2 regions of the Undibacterium sp. genome follow, and region 1 is predicted to be linked to the other one. Evidence: predicted binding sites of a transcription regulator. Region 1 holds the regulator's gene; the other holds the start of a gene.

The links. Region 1 encodes NrdR, which represses ribonucleotide reductase genes. Its sites were predicted from a motif close to CACNANATNTNGTG; they were not measured.
Region 2: a site for NrdR is predicted at 5,556-5,569, ahead of Q8K39_RS02440 (ribonucleoside-diphosphate reductase subunit alpha). Genes of this name have one in related genera too.

Annotation. Positions count from the first base shown of each region.
Region 1 covers NZ_JAUXQE010000013.1:2,600-10,451, reverse strand. Annotated here, with positions in the region: gene Q8K39_RS07540 (SDR family NAD(P)-dependent oxidoreductase) at 123-875, opposite strand; ZMP/ZTP riboswitch at 1,074-1,210, shown strand; gene glyA (serine hydroxymethyltransferase) at 1,301-2,551, shown strand; gene nrdR (transcriptional regulator NrdR) at 2,675-3,127, shown strand; gene Q8K39_RS07525 (type IV pilin protein) at 3,144-3,581, opposite strand; gene Q8K39_RS07520 (pilus assembly protein) at 3,618-7,115, opposite strand; gene Q8K39_RS07515 (PilX N-terminal domain-containing pilus assembly protein) at 7,170-7,724, opposite strand; gene Q8K39_RS07510 (PilW family protein) at 7,721-7,852, opposite strand, start outside.
Region 2 covers NZ_JAUXQE010000005.1:245,538-253,389, forward strand. Annotated here, with positions in the region: gene Q8K39_RS02415 (sigma-54-dependent transcriptional regulator) at 1-890, shown strand, start outside; gene Q8K39_RS02420 (inner membrane protein YpjD) at 959-1,768, shown strand; gene Q8K39_RS02425 (PP0621 family protein) at 1,765-1,998, shown strand; gene Q8K39_RS02430 (PAS domain-containing sensor histidine kinase) at 2,023-3,786, shown strand; gene Q8K39_RS02435 (sigma-54 dependent transcriptional regulator) at 3,783-5,237, shown strand; gene Q8K39_RS02440 (ribonucleoside-diphosphate reductase subunit alpha) at 5,788-7,852, shown strand, end outside.

The sequences.
Region 1 (7,852 bases):
TCAGTGCGTATATTTACTCTTTGTCACTCATGCTCAAGGGGATATATGCCATGCGGGAGGCGAGTACTGGCTACTGCCGTCATCGTTGACGGCAGTAGCACATCTCAGAAACTACTGGAGGATCACGCTGTAGCGCGCTTGATCACAAGTGGTCCATAACCCTGGCAAGTTGGCATCATCTCTATGTGGTTGATATTCACATGCGCAGGCAAGGCAGCGATCCACCAGGCTGTTTCAGCGATATCGACAGCCGTCAGCGGTACTGTGCCTTCATAGACCTTGGCTGCCGCATCATCATTGCCACGGAAGCGTACATTGGAAAATTCAGTGCCACCACACAGGCCGGGAGCAATATTGGTGGCACGCACCCCTGTACCCACCAGGTCAGCACGCAAATTGCGGGTGAATTGATCGACAAAAGCCTTGGTTGCGCCGTAAACATTGCCGCCTGGATAAGGTGTTTCACCAGCCACAGAGCCTATATTGATGACCAGGCCAGTGCCACGTGCCACCATGTCTGGCAGAATTGCCCTGGTGACTGTGACCAGACCCTTGGTATTGGTGTCTATCATGGTATCCCATTCATCCTGGGAAGCCAGGTGTGCTGGCTCAGTGCCCAGTGCCAGGCCGGCATTATTGACCAGTACGTCTATGTTTTTCCATTCTGCACTCAAACCTGCCAGCGCGTGCTGGATGGAGTCCTTGCTGGTGACATCCAGTGTCACTGGCAACAAGGCTGCGCCGAGTTCAGCTTTCAAGGCATCCAGTCTGTCAGTGCGGCGGGCTGCTGCGATGACTTTATGCCCTTCCCGGACAAATTTGCGCGCCATTTCTTCACCAAAACCTGAGCTTGCGCCTGTAATCAATACGATCATGCTGAATTCCTTCAATTTTTGTAGGTAACCTGCCTAGCTGACATATGCAGCTCTAAAGCATACTATTTTAAGTGCTTTTGCCATCCAATACTTGAGCGTCGAAAATTTCGAGATACATACTTGTGCGAAAATTAATTTTTCAATAGCGATGCTGGCACTTGCCCATTCAAACGTCATCACGTAAAATCCTTGCACCATTTCATCTCACGTGACTGGCGAAGTGGCCATATCTACCCTGTCAGACGGGTATGCATCCTGGCACAAGATGGAGATCCATCGGGAAGCGTGAGATTTCGGAGTCAAACTGACTCCAGCCGTGCGCCTGGGTAGCCTGATGGTAAAAGCAATGAGGCTGCCCCCTATCCGTTTCAGACACCTCATTAACAACAATCATTGTTTATTAACAGGAATAATCAGGAACCGCCATGTTTGCAAAAAATCATACCCTCGCCAACGTAGATCCAGAACTGTTTGCTACGATACAAAAAGAAAACGTCCGTCAACAAGAGCATATCGAGTTAATCGCCTCTGAAAACTATTGTTCCCCAGCAGTCATGGAAGCCCAGGGCTCCCAGTTGACCAACAAATATGCGGAAGGTTATCCAGGCAAACGCTACTACGGTGGTTGCGAGCATGTAGACGTGGTTGAACAACTGGCCATCGACCGTCTGAAGCAATTGTTCAATGCCAATTTTGCCAATGTACAGCCTAACTCTGGCTCACAAGCCAACCAGGGCGTATTCTTTGCCTTGCTGAATCCAGGCGACACCATCATGGGCATGAGCCTGGCTGAAGGTGGCCACCTGACCCACGGCATGCCTTTGAATATGTCAGGCAAATGGTTCAATGTCGTGTCTTATGGCCTCAATGCGCAAGAAGATATCGATTACGATGCCATGGAAAAACTGGCGCGCGAAACCAAGCCTAAACTGATCATTGCCGGAGCTTCTGCATTTGCCTTGCGCATAGACTTTGAACGCTTCTCCAAAATCGCCAAAGAAATCGGCGCTTATTTCATGGTTGACATGGCCCACTATGCTGGCCTGATCGCTGCGGGTGTTTACCCTAACCCTGTGCCTTTCGCTGATGTAGTCACATCCACGACTCATAAGAGCCTGCGTGGCCCACGTGGCGGTATCATTTTGACGAATGATGAAGCGATCGCCAAGAAGATCAATTCTGCGATCTTCCCAGGCATCCAGGGTGGCCCGTTAATGCACGTTATCGCTGGTAAAGCAGTTGCGTTCAAAGAGGCACTGACGCCAGAATTCAAGGCTTACCAGGAACAAGTCGTCAAGAATGCTGCTGCATTGGCAAACACCTTGACTGAACGTGGCCTGCGTATCGTTTCTGGCCGTACCGAATCCCACGTTATGCTGGTCGACCTGCGTCCTAAAGGTTTGACAGGCAAGGAAGCCGAAGCCATACTGGGTTCTGCCCATATGACTTGCAACAAGAACGGCATCCCTAACGACCCGCAAAAACCTATGGTCACTTCCGGTATCCGACTGGGCAGCCCTGCCTTTACCACCCGTGGCTTCAAGGAAGAACAAGCAGTTAAAGTAGGTAATCTGATTGCCGACGTACTCGACAATCCGCATGATGCAGCGACGATAGAACGCGTGAAGGCCGAAGTCAAACAATTGACAGATGCTTTCCCAGTGTATCAAGCTTAAGAGATTCGACTGAAGCAAGGCTTAAGTATCAGACAGCACAATAAAAGCCACTCGCTTGAGTGGCTTTTTTGTATCATCAAAATATAAAAAACAATTATAAAAACCAACGGAGCACCATACGCCATGAAATGCCCTTTTTGCCACCTCGATGACACCCAGGTCATCGACACCCGCGTTTCAGAAGAAGGCAATGTCATACGCCGCCGCCGCCGCTGTGCCGACTGCGACAAGCGCTTTACGACCTATGAGCGTATAGAACTGGTGATGCCCGTCATCGTCAAGAAAAACGGCAGCCGTACAGAATATGAAACCAACAAGCTGCGCGCCAGCCTGATGCTCGCATTACGCAAGAGACCCGTATCAGCCGAAGCAGTCGAGACCGCCATACAAAGAATAGAAGAAAAATTATTGTCCAGCGGAGAGCGCGAAGTCATTTCCGGCCACCTGGGTGAACTGGTCATGCGCGAATTGAAACGCCTCGACAAAATCGCCTACATCCGCTTCGCTTCTGTCTACAAAAGCTTTGAGGATGTGTCCGAATTTGCCGAGGCGATACAAGAGGTCAGGAAAAACTAAGGTACAAAAATACCGCTTATTTGTACCAGCAGTCTGCCATGCTAAGCGAGCCTGATACGGTACGCGCGCCAGCATTGTTGATTGTGAAAGTCCCGCAGGCATCTCCAGCCATCTTGTTGACTGGAACAGCCTGGATCGTATACGTTACCGCCGTGGTCGGTGCAGAAAAACTAATGTTGTAGTCTACATTACCCCCTGTTGCTCCGGCGGGACTAACCAGAATTGGCAACGCGACGTTCGTCCCTCCTTTATCGCGATCGTATCTTTCATTAATTGACAGAAAAGCTTCCATAAACTGCACATTCTCTGTCAGTTTGGCCTTTGCATCATTACGACGCCCCTTCCTCACATTATCAAGGTAGGACGGCACGACAATTGCTGCCAATATACCCATTATGGCAACAACAATCATGAGCTCTATCAGGGTAAAACCCTTTTCACGTTTACGTAGCAACACTTAACACCTCTACTTAATTATCTGTTGGACTTCTTAATCTGTGCGCAGCAATTGTTTCCACACGCGGACTGCTGGCACGTCACCTTGCGATACAGTCGTTTTGGAGGGCAATGGTCCATTCACATCCGTAGACCCAGATGAAGGTGGTTGATAAATAATCGACTTATTACCCTTTTTCAGGATTGTAGTACCAAAAGTCAAAGTACCCTGTTTCCCGGCTATCAAGGTATCAGAAGAATCGACCTTGCCATCACCTGTAGTATCAAATACCGGGAAAGGAAACACCCCTCCTGTCAAGGCTCGCAAGATGAATGTCGTTGATTTACCATCTGAAGAACAAGTATCGGTCGCACCTGCAGGAATAATAGACGTAAAGATGACTTCGTCAAAATAAACCTGCGGTTGTATCGTAATACGTTCCCCAGTAGAAAGTACGGTATCAAGGTCCATATACCAGCCACGTTTTACGTTATAGTTCATGGGTTTGTTATCAACAGTATAACCACCACTTACCGCTGTCAGCGTTTGCTTTTGCAGTGAAGACTGGCTTCCAGTAATTGCACTCGCTGTGACACCCGTTACCTCTGTATTATCCCACACACCATAGATGGATTGAACATCCGTATTCAAGGCATCGTCTGTTTCATATACCTTTCCTGTACCAAACAATACCACCACGCCGCCCTTGGGATGGGGAGTTAAGTCAGGTGCAGCAGTAATTGGCTGCACTTTGGATGAACGCACAGCCTTGAACAACGGGGAACCTGAAAAGGCAACAGTCGCACCACTATTTGTGACATTGAATTTCCATAAATTACCCTGGATATCGCCAGCGTAAATCGCCTTAATGGTTGAATCTCCATTGAATAGCAAGGTAGGCGTAGACAAGCCATTTGGCGCTCCCAGACTCCCTATACCAGTGTCAACTTTGGTAACCAAACCATCTTTTAGTCGGATCAAAAACAAGACTGCACGCTTGTTCGTACTCTCGTAGCCATTTCCTACTACTGCAACCCAGTCACCATTGGGCATGCGGCCAGTTTGCGCATTGCCTATGGTATATCCAAGATCAGGATGGTCAACTGAGGTAATTTCCCACAAGACATTGCTTTGAGTAAAGGTATTTGGATTTGTCACATCAAGTGCAAACACTGAGCGACCACCGGCACCAGTCGTGCCTACCAGTGCCGTTTTCCAGCCTGAATTCCAGTAATCACCCAAGGTTGGCGTACCATCCACATAAAATTTATGACCGTAAGACGTTCTGGAAAGCTGCGGCAAAGTGCTCATAATACCCTTGGGTACGTAAGCAAATTTCTCGACACCAGTTGCTCCGTCAAGGGCATGCAACATACCGTCATTACCACCGATGTAGACCATGGAGGCACGTCCAGCCTTGTATGTCAGGAAATCAGTGTACGAATTTGCTTTTTCTGGTGCAGTAGCAGGCAAGAATTCATAATCATCATCTTCACCTTCTTTCAGATACTGCGGCGCAGAATTCACGAAATCCCCGAAACCCTGAGTGCGTGGGCGCAAATATCCCAGGTCAGGCCCCCCCTTGATATAGTCAACTATATTCGCACCTGTCACAGCGTTAGCAGGAGTATAAGTGGCAGCTTCGGCTGTGAAATAAGCCTGATCTGCAGGGGTCAGATTCGCCAGTTCGAATTTTCGCCCTTTTGTAGCTGCATCCACATAAGTGAATACCTTGTCTTTCCTGGTAGCGAATGCAGGAACAGAAGCAACCCAACCTGCAGCGGTCAGATTACCATTGGCATCCAGCGGCCTTTGCACAACCTGGCCAGACCAGTCTGATGTACGGTAACTGGACGTGTATAAACTAGTGCCGCTACGAACTGTGTTACTGGATGTGCCTACCGCAGCCGCATCACCTATGCGCTCAGAAATCGTATTCAATGACGATTCAAGCGCAGCAGAAAACTCTGTAGGATTGGATGCACTGAAGAATTTGCCGCGTGAATTTACAGCGGCGTGCCACAGATCATCAATTTGATTTGACGCGCCATTTGGCCATAGCTTGGTTCCGGCAGTCAAAGCTGGCAAATCAGCAGGATAATTCAAATTACCGGCTACCCCCAGGCCAACTGTAAAATGCACCAAATGCTGCCAGAAAGCTGGATCTGAACCAGATACTGGGACATTTTTCTTTTCAGGCCCCCAGTCATCACGCAAATCACGCGACCAATAGTAAAACGCGATATCTGCCAGTGTATTATCAAAGGTATCTGCGTATGGTCCGACTGGATTCGCCGGATTGTAGGTAAAAGTTGATGCATTTGGCCCTGTGATAGTGGGACCAGCCGTGCCATCGTAATTGAGAGTGCGACCACCGCCAGCGGCAGCATCATTCCAATAGCCATCCGTCATCAAAATATTATAATTCTGGCGGCATGTCAGTTGTGTCGTGGTTGCACCAACGCCATATTGTGTTTGCCATGGGCCTGTGGCGGTCCTATTCCTGAAATACTGCCCTACTTCATCAACTGCCTTGCGCAAAGGTGTGCTTGATGCTGGCATTCTATGCTTGTACAGGGTGTTCAAGAAGGCGGTCTTGTTGGGATCACTAAAATCGTCGGAAATCCTCCTAATCACAGTGCCAGCGGTATTGATCGTACCAAAGCCTACCCGCAAGGTTGCACTTTGCTTGGAGAATGCCTGCCCTGTACCAGCACGCGCTGCAAGAATACGTGAGCGGTAGTATTGAAACCAGTTAGCAAAATTTTGCTGTTCTTGAGCAATGGTACAAGAGCTGCCTGGGCAATCTGTACGCGTAGCAGCTTTGGCTGGCAAGCTTGTGCCAGTCTTGATTTCCACCCTGGTATAACAAGACAAGGTACTCTTGTTGCAGCTACCGCCCGGGTTATAAATGTAGTACAAAGCTGGAAATATGGTACGGCCCGCAGTATCATAAGCAGTTGCCGCATTATTCAGCCATGCTACATAGCCATCGGCAAAGGTTTGATTCTGCGTCAAATTCATCACAGTGGTATTCGTACCACCGTCAGGAGCAACGGGATTCAATAGGGCAGCCTGGGGGTTGGCTGGTGCCATTAGACCACCTGAAGGGCTCGCCCAAGGCTGATACAAAACCTTGGGGTCATAATACGCTTTATTGACATCCGACGAGCGCCAGCGCGCTACTGTAATATTGTGATTAAAACCAACAACCACACGATTCTGCAGAGCGTAGTCACCAGCAATATTATAAATATTCGCAGGCCTTGGGAACATACTGGTAACCCAGCAACCGCCAGCATTAGTACAGTAATTACTATACCCAGTGCCACTTGCGTCATTATTGCCAGTTCTTGCAATATTGTCAGGCAACATCTCAAACATCATGGAGCCAGAATCATCCAGCGTGTAAAAAATGTTTGGTGGCACATTAGGCTTCACCAGTGGTGGCATTTGTGAAATGCCTGCATGTGCGTAAGCAGACCAGCCAAACTGTGCAGCCAGTGCGCAGATCAAATAGTAGCTGATTGGTTTTCTTGAATTAATCGTCATGATGCCCTCATTATTTTACTTAACTTACCTTGAATAACTCTCAGCGAGAACTTACTAACTACCAGCGGGATACCATATCTGTTGCAACCAGACCACCGACTTTTCATTAATCCCTTGAGCTCGTACAGTAGTTACGAATGCCGAAATTGTTCCTTTGCCCGCGTTATCTCTCTTAACTTTCCTATTTGCAAGTGGCTTCCTCCACTCTTCAATCATACATTCTGGCTGTGCCGAAACTTTCTCTACGGTATTGGCTGGCAACCTGAATCCTTGCGCCACCCAATTAGTTCTGTTCCTCCAAATTTCTGGAAGTGGAAAAACCGGGTACGTTCCTTGGTATCTAAGAATAGGTATCCCATGAATCGTTTGCACAGTACCTAGTGGCAACTGGTTATCACCTGCAAGAGTTAGTTCGATTTCTTTTTGGCAGTAGCGCAACGCAGTCTCAGCAGCCTGAAAGGCAATATTTTGCTCCCCCAAGTTCTTTGCAATATTTTCTCCCTGTGTTGCCCTGCGTACAGCGGTCAGCGCCAGAATTGTCAAAACCAATAGAAATACCATGGCTGTCAACATAACAAAGCCACGTTGAGTGTTGTGTAGTTTTTTCATAATGATCTTCCCGAAGTGCGGCCGCGTACGCCGACTACAGTTGTAAATGTCGAATACAAACGTTTGTCCGGCGCAGTAACAACTGTGCCAGAACAATTTGTGTAGCTCATCGGCTTTGGTGTCAAGCC
Region 2 (7,852 bases), on a different contig from region 1:
TCATACAAAGCATAGGTCCCACTCAGGTTGATGTATTGATTAATGGCGCAACCGGGTCTGGCAAGGAAGTCGTGGCGCGGCAACTGCACCTGGCCAGTGGCTGCAAAGGCGAATTTGTGGCGATCAATTGTGGCGCTTTGCCAGAGTCGGTATTCGAGAGTGAGATCTTTGGGCATGAGGCTGGTGCCTTCACTAGCGCCCAGAAACGCCGCATAGGCAAGCTGGAATATGCACATGGCGGCACGGTATTTCTTGATGAAATTGAAAGTATGCCGCTGAACCTGCAAATCAAGTTACTCAGGGTTTTGCAAGAGCGCAGCCTGGAACGGCTGGGCGGCAATCAATCCATCGTACTGGATTGCCGTATCATCGCGGCCACCAAAACTGATTTGTTGAAACTCAGTGCGCAAGGACAATTTCGTGAAGACTTGTATTACCGTCTCAGTGTCATTACCATGCATTTGCCCAGGCTGAATGAACGGCGCGAAGACATTCCCTTGTTGCTTTCGTATTTTGTACAGAGGGCAGCACTGCGCTACCAAAGACAAGTACCGGTCTGGTCCGCTGCTCAAATGCAGCACTGGATGCAGGCCGACTGGCAGGGCAATGTACGCGAGTTGCGCAATTTTGCAGATCAACTGGTTTTAGGGGTACTCGAGTTTGGTGATGTGCCTGTGCTGCAAAGTAGCCATGCTCAGCCAGCGACAGAGACCAAGCTGCCTGAGAAGCTGGACGCGTATGAAGCCAGTCTGATCCAGAGTGCATTGGAAAAGAACGCCAATAATGTGGCTGCGGCGGCCGAATTGCTTGGTATACCCAAGAAAACCCTGTACGACAAGATCAAGAAATATCAAAAAACTTTGTCTTCGATCAATCCCGTGACAGGCTAGGAGCGAGCTGTGGAGGCTGCAGAATGTGCATAATCCAAATTTCATGCGACATGGTGTAAACTTGGCCCATGCAAATCTATCTATCATTTCTTGCCGCCGCCTTATATATAGTGAGCGTCATCGTGCCTGGAAGCAGGCTGACGCTGGGCAGTGTCGTCAGTGGCCTGGCCTGGCTGACCCATGGTTTGGCATTATGGCTGACAATTTTTCCTGATCATGCTCTCAGAGTGGGCTTTGCCGTCATGTTGTCGGCAGCCTTATGGGTGTCGGTGTTTGTTTGCTGGCTGGAGAATCGAAATGCCGCTCTTGACGGTTTGCGTCTGCTGTTGATGCCGAATGCAGCCGTAATGGCTGTCTTGCCCAGTTTCTTCCCTGGTAATTTGATTGCTTTGGCAGGCAAGACCCCCATGTTCCCCTGGCATGTGGTGATTGCCATGCTGGCGTATAGCACACTGACCATTGCAGCTTTTCATGCGCTCGTCATGACGGTGCAAGATAAACATTTGCATCAATTGCGCGCTACTCAACAAGCAGAGTGGCTCAACAAACTGGTCGACAGATTGCCTGCCTTGCTGACCATGGAAAAAATCCTGTTTCGTTTTGTGCTGTTTGGTTTTGTCTTATTGACACTGACTGTTTTGTCGGGCGTGATATTTTCAGAGCAGGTACTGGGTGTTGCCTTTAAATGGGATCACAAGACCTTGTTGTCTCTTTTGTCATGGCTCTTGTTTGCCATCTTGCTGACCGGGCGCTATTGGCGTGGCTGGCGTGGCAAGACTGTACTGAGCTTCACCTTGTCGGGCTTTGTCACCTTGCTACTGGCCTATGTCGGTAGCCGCTTTGTCCTGGAAGTCTTATTGCACAGGAGCCTGTCATGAGAATTTTGTTCTGGTTGGGTTTGCTGGTGCTGATCATCCTGGCTCTGAAGAAGAAAATGCAGCCGCCACGCAGTCCGGTAGCAACGACATCCAGGCCCGACCCGCAAAATCCTGCATCTGCCGAGGCCATGGTTTGCTGCGCGCATTGCCAGATTTATCTGCCCGCGTCAGAAGCTGTGCAGCGCGGCGAGCAAGTGTATTGTAGTAAAGAACATGCAGATCTCGCATGAAGCTGACATCCAATCAGGATACTGATGTCTGAACTTCACTCTGTCGCAGTTGAGCCCTCCCATTCGTTCTGGCGTTCATTACAAACGCTGAATGCATCACGCGTGGTGGTAGCTGCCAGCTTGCTGATCTTGCTCAGCTTGCGCAGTGACAAGGATGTCTGGGCGTTTGAGCATTTGTTTGGTCGCGACATAGGCTTGATCTATCTGCTGGTTGCTGTTGGCTTTTTGGTGCTCAAGCAATTGTATCCACGCCGCTTCATGTGGCAACTGAGCACACAGATATTGCTGGACATTATCATTATTTCCGTCATGTATCTGGCTGGAGGTGGCACTAAAAGTGGTTTGGGGATTTTGTACCTGTTTCCTTTGGCGGGTGCCGCGATACTCAGCCCATTGATCTGGTCTTTCTTTTTTACTTCCATCGTCGTTCTGTTTTTATTGATAGAGAGCGGCTATCATTATTTGCAACTGGAAGAAGGAACACCTTTGTCGCAGGCAGGCCTGCTTGGTGCCGCCTATTTTGCAGTAGTTTCAGTGGTCAATCGTCTTGCCCATAATCTCATCAATCAGGAGCAACTGGCAGCTCAGCGTGGTAACGCGCTGGCAATACAGCAGGCTATTAATCAACTGGTCATTGCAGATATGGGAGATGGCATTCTGGTGCTTGACCAGAATGCCTGTATGTTTGAAATCAATCCGGCGGCAGTGCGTATGCTGGGAGGAAGTCTGACCAAGGAGATGATAGGAGTGGAACTCGCCGATATTGCCCCTTTGCGTCCCGTCTCTGAAATCCTGAACGGCATGAAAGGGCGCCCCAGTTTTTCGGATAGACGTAAAGAGGAAGAAATATCTTTCGTATCCATACGCTGTTATCTGGATGATGTCCGCCCTGAACTGGGTGAGCTGGCTGCCGATACTGCAAGCCGTGAGCGCTTTGAACGCGAGCGACCGCACTTTGTCACGCACCTCAAACTGCGTTTCGTCGCCATCAAGGGCGTCAATGCCGGTGCTTTGAAAGACCGGGCCGACACTTACACTATCGTCTTCATGCAGGACGTATCCGATATAGAAAACCAGGCTCAGCAATTAAAACTGGCTTCCATGGGACGCCTGACGGCCAGTATTGCGCATGAGGTGCGCAATCCACTGTCATCAATTTCCTATGCTGCCTCTTTGCTCAATGAAGACCTTGATAGTCTGGGGCAGGACAGCAAGCAGGCAAGTCGCTTGCTGAAAATTGTTGATGACAATGTGGCGCGCCTGAATCAACTCATTGAAGATATTTTGAAGCTGTCACGCAAGGCTCAGTCGGATGTTTCGCCTTACTATGTCATGGATCTGATCACGGAAATGGTCAGAGACTTTGTCGAAACCCGAGGTTTAGCCACTGATCTGATCGTGGTAGTGACAGACAAGAATTTCATGATCGACTTTGATCCTAGCCACCTGCGTGAAGTAGTCTTGAATCTTTTGTCGAATGCGATACGTTATGCCAGCGGGCAAGCAGGTAGTATCAAATTGTTTGCCCAGGTCAATTCCAGCGGTCGCCAGGAATTGCATATACAAGATGATGGCCCGGCCATTCCTTATGATGTCCGTTCGCACTTATTTGAGCCTTTCTACACAACATCGCGCATGGGCACTGGTCTGGGCTTGTACATGGCCAGGGAATTGTGTTTGAATAACCGTGCCTTGCTTGATTATGAGTACAGGGTGGAAGAAGCCGGAGACGGCAAGGCCGAGCCTAGTGGACGTTTTGTAATTAATTTCTCTGGATATAGTGCATGAGTATGAATGAAGTTACGAGCTGTCCCCGTATCCTGGTGGTCGACGATGAGGCGCATCTGCGCGAATTGCTGGAAATTACGCTGATCAAGATGGGTCTGGATGTGGACAGTGCAGAGACCCTAGCTTTGGCGCGCAGCCATCTTGCCAGACATAGTTACGCGCTAGTGCTGACAGACATGCGCCTGCCTGATGGCTCTGGCATGGAGCTGGTACAAGAAATCAATGCCAACTATAAGAACACGCCGATTGCCGTGATTACCGCATTCGGTAGTGCCGACAATGCGGTAGTTGCCTTGAAGGCTGGTGCTTTCGATTATGTATCCAAACCGGTGGCCCTGGACCAGTTGCGCAAGTTGGTCAGGTCCGCCTTGCAAACCAGTGAGGTCCAGAAAGAGCAGCAGACAGCGCCGGAAAAACGGGCAGTCCCTGCCAATTCTTTCATGATAGGTCAGTCGCAAGGCATGCAGGAGGTCAGGGCGCAGATCAGTCGCCTGGCGCGCAGCATGGCACCGGTTATCATTACTGGTGAGTCTGGCAGTGGCAAGGAGTTGGCAGCCAGGGAAATTCATACCAGTAGTGCCAGAGCAGACAAACCCTTTATTGCCGTCAACTGTGGCGCGATTCCTGAAACGCTCATGGAAGCCGAATTCTTTGGCTATAGAAAGGGCGCGTTTACTGGCGCTGCTGATGACAGGGATGGTTTTTTTCAAGCGGCCAATGGTGGCACCTTGATGCTTGACGAGGTGGCTGACTTGCCCTTAGCCATGCAAGTCAAGCTGTTACGTGCCATCCAGGAAAGACGGGTTCGCAAAGTGGGGGCTACCGCAGAAGAGGCGGTGGATGTACGTATCATCAGTGCCACACACCAAAACCTGGCCATCTGTGTAGAAGAGGGGCGATTCCGGCAAGATTTGTATTACCGCCTGAATGTCATCGAATTGCATCTGCCACCTTTGCGTGAGCGGCTGGAAGATATCGTTGAGCTATCCCGCAATATCCTGAAAAAACTCACAGGCAGTGACATTGATATGTCGGTCGAGGCTATTGATGCATTAATCAGTTATGATTTTCCTGGTAATGTCCGTGAACTGGAAAACATACTTGAGCGTGCCATTGCCTTTGCCAATGATGGTTGTATAGAAGTAACCGACCTAGCCTTGCGTGGCACCAGAAAAATGCCGGAAATATTGGTTATGCCAGTAACCCCGGCAGAAATTCCCCCAGCCAGTGCCAGTATAGTGCACGAGTTGGCACATGTTGCCGAGATTGATGTATTTTCCGCACCGAGTTTGCCTTGCTCCCTGCCCGATTTTCTGGAAAACGTTGAACGCGAAATGATAAGACGTGCCTTGCATCAGACCAGGAATAACCGTACCCAGGCGGCAGAGTTGCTTGGCGTCAGTTTCCGGCAGTTGCGTTATCAAATTCAGAAATTGAAAATTCAGGAATAAATCTTTTTACTGTCATTCGTGACCAACAGCACTTGAGCTGGCTTGGCCGTCAGGACAAGTTGCATGTCGTTTTCTTGCTCACGATTACTCATTGGTATCTACATGATCATCTTCCTGATCCTGCTAAGCAGGAAGATGCATCTCACATCGTTCATGCATGTTAGTGCCCACTCGCGTCTGTGCTCGTGCTTTTCTAGGCTTTGCGAAAGTCAACACCTAAACGCCCTTTTAATGAAAAAAATAATTCAATTATTTAAATAAAAAGCGGTTGCATATGACTAGATGGGGCACTAGAATTAGGGCAAATAAAAAATAGCGCACTAGATGTAGTGGTTTCGAAGATTTACTTGTTTTCTTGCCTTGCTTCAATTTCCCCTCTTGTTTTGCAATTGTCTGGCGAATGATGTGAACAAAATAAACCGGATATCACGAATTTTCGTCCTGTCCGGATAGCTACAGTATTGCGCGTATCCCGTTTAACCCCCTGACTGGCTGAGTTCTGTATCCATGAACTTTGCTGGCAAAAAATAACACCGCATCCGGAGGATCAATGCACTCTTCTAACGAAATATCCACTTTGTCCAAGCCAGAACTGGGCTCAGGCTTGCATGCCGCAGCCACACCTGCTGCCGCCAGCCTGAACAGTTATAGCGAATACCGCATCATTCGCCGTAATGGTTCCGTGGTTGGCTTTGAGCCATCCAAGATCGCCATCGCCATGACCAAGGCATTCCTGGCGGTGAACGGTGGACATGGTGCAGAGTCGGCCCGGATACGCGAGCTGGTTGAGCAATTGACAGCCAGCGTGGTTGCCGCCTTGCTGCGTCGCCAGCCTGCCGGTGGTACTTTCCACATAGAAGATGTGCAAGACCAGGTTGAACTGGCGCTGATGCGCTCAGGCGAACATGATGTCGCCCGTTCTTATGTCTTGTACCGTGCCAAACGAATGGAAGAGCGTCGCCGTGTCAACGATGCGCCTGGCCATGTAGAAGCCGCCGCACCACAATTACATGTGATTGTTGATGGACAGCCTCGTCCGCTGGACGTGGCAGAAGTACGCAAGATGATTGCCGCTGCCTGCCTGGGTCTCGACAAACTGGCGGATCCAGATGCGATTCTGGCAGAGACTTTGAAAAACCTGTACGACGGCGTACCGGTAGAAGAATTGTATAAATCCGCCATCCTGGCCGCCCGCGCGCTGATGGAAAAAGAACCGGCCTACAGCCAGGTCACGGCACGTTTGCTCTTACATACGGTCCGTAAAGAGGTGTTTGGCAAAGAAGTGGCGCAACAGGATGCTGCTGCAGAATATCTGGAGTATTTCCCGAAATTCATCAAGAAGGGTATCGAAGCAGATTTACTGGATGCCAAACTGGGGCAGTTTGATTTGAAGAAACTGGCGAATGCTCTGGTTGCTGACCGCGATCTGCAATTTGGTTATATCGGTTTGCAAACCTTGTATGACCGATACTTCCTGCATGTACGTGGTACCCGAATAGAAATGCCTCAGGCTTTCTATATGCGTGTAGCGATGGGCCTGTCCCTGAACGAAATCGATCGCGAAACCCGCGCAATAGAATTTTACAATCTCTTGTCCAGCTTTGACTTCATGAGCTCGACACCGACCCTGTTCAATTCCGGCACCCAGCGTTCACAACTGTCTTCTTGCTACCTGACGACAGTTGCCGATGATCTCGATGGCATCTACGAAGCCATCAAGGAAAACGCACTGCTGGCAAAATATGCAGGTGGTCTGGGCAATGACTGGACGCCAGTACGCTCGCTCGGCGCGCACATTAAAGGCACGAACGGTAAATCCCAGGGTGTTGTACCTTTCCTGAAAGTCGTCAACGATACGGCGGTGGCTGTTAACCAGGGTGGTAAACGCAAGGGTGCAGTGTGTGCCTATCTGGAAACCTGGCACATGGATATCGAAGAGTTTCTCGATCTGCGCAAGAACACAGGCGATGACCGCCGCCGTACTCACGACATGAATACCTCGAACTGGATTCCTGACCTGTTCATGAAGCGTGTCATGGAAAAAGGCGACTGGACCTTGTTCTCCCCATCCGATGTACCAGACCTGCATGACAAATTTGGTAAGGCTTTTGAAGTGGCGTATGTCGCTTATGAAGCAAAAGCCGCCAATGGTGAACTGACGCTGTCGAAAAAAATCCCGGCACTGGACTTGTGGCGCAAGATGTTGTCCATGCTGTTTGAAACTGGTCACCCATGGATCACCTTCAAAGATCCTTGCAATATCCGCTCGCCACAACAACATGTCGGCGTAGTTCACAGTTCGAACTTGTGTACAGAAATCACTCTGAACACCAACGATAGCGAGATCGCTGTATGTAATCTGGGTTCGGTCAACATGCCTGCCCACATGAAAGACGGCAAGCTGGATCACATTAAATTACAAAAAACTGTGCGTACAGCGATGCGTATGCTGGATAACGTCATCGACATCAACTACTATGCAGTGAAGAAGGCACGCGATTCCAATTTGCGCCACCGTCCTGTCGGTATGGGTATCATGGGTTTCCAGGATTGCCTGCACATGATGCGCATCCCTTATGCATCGATGGATGCCGTACAGTTCGCTGATACTTCCA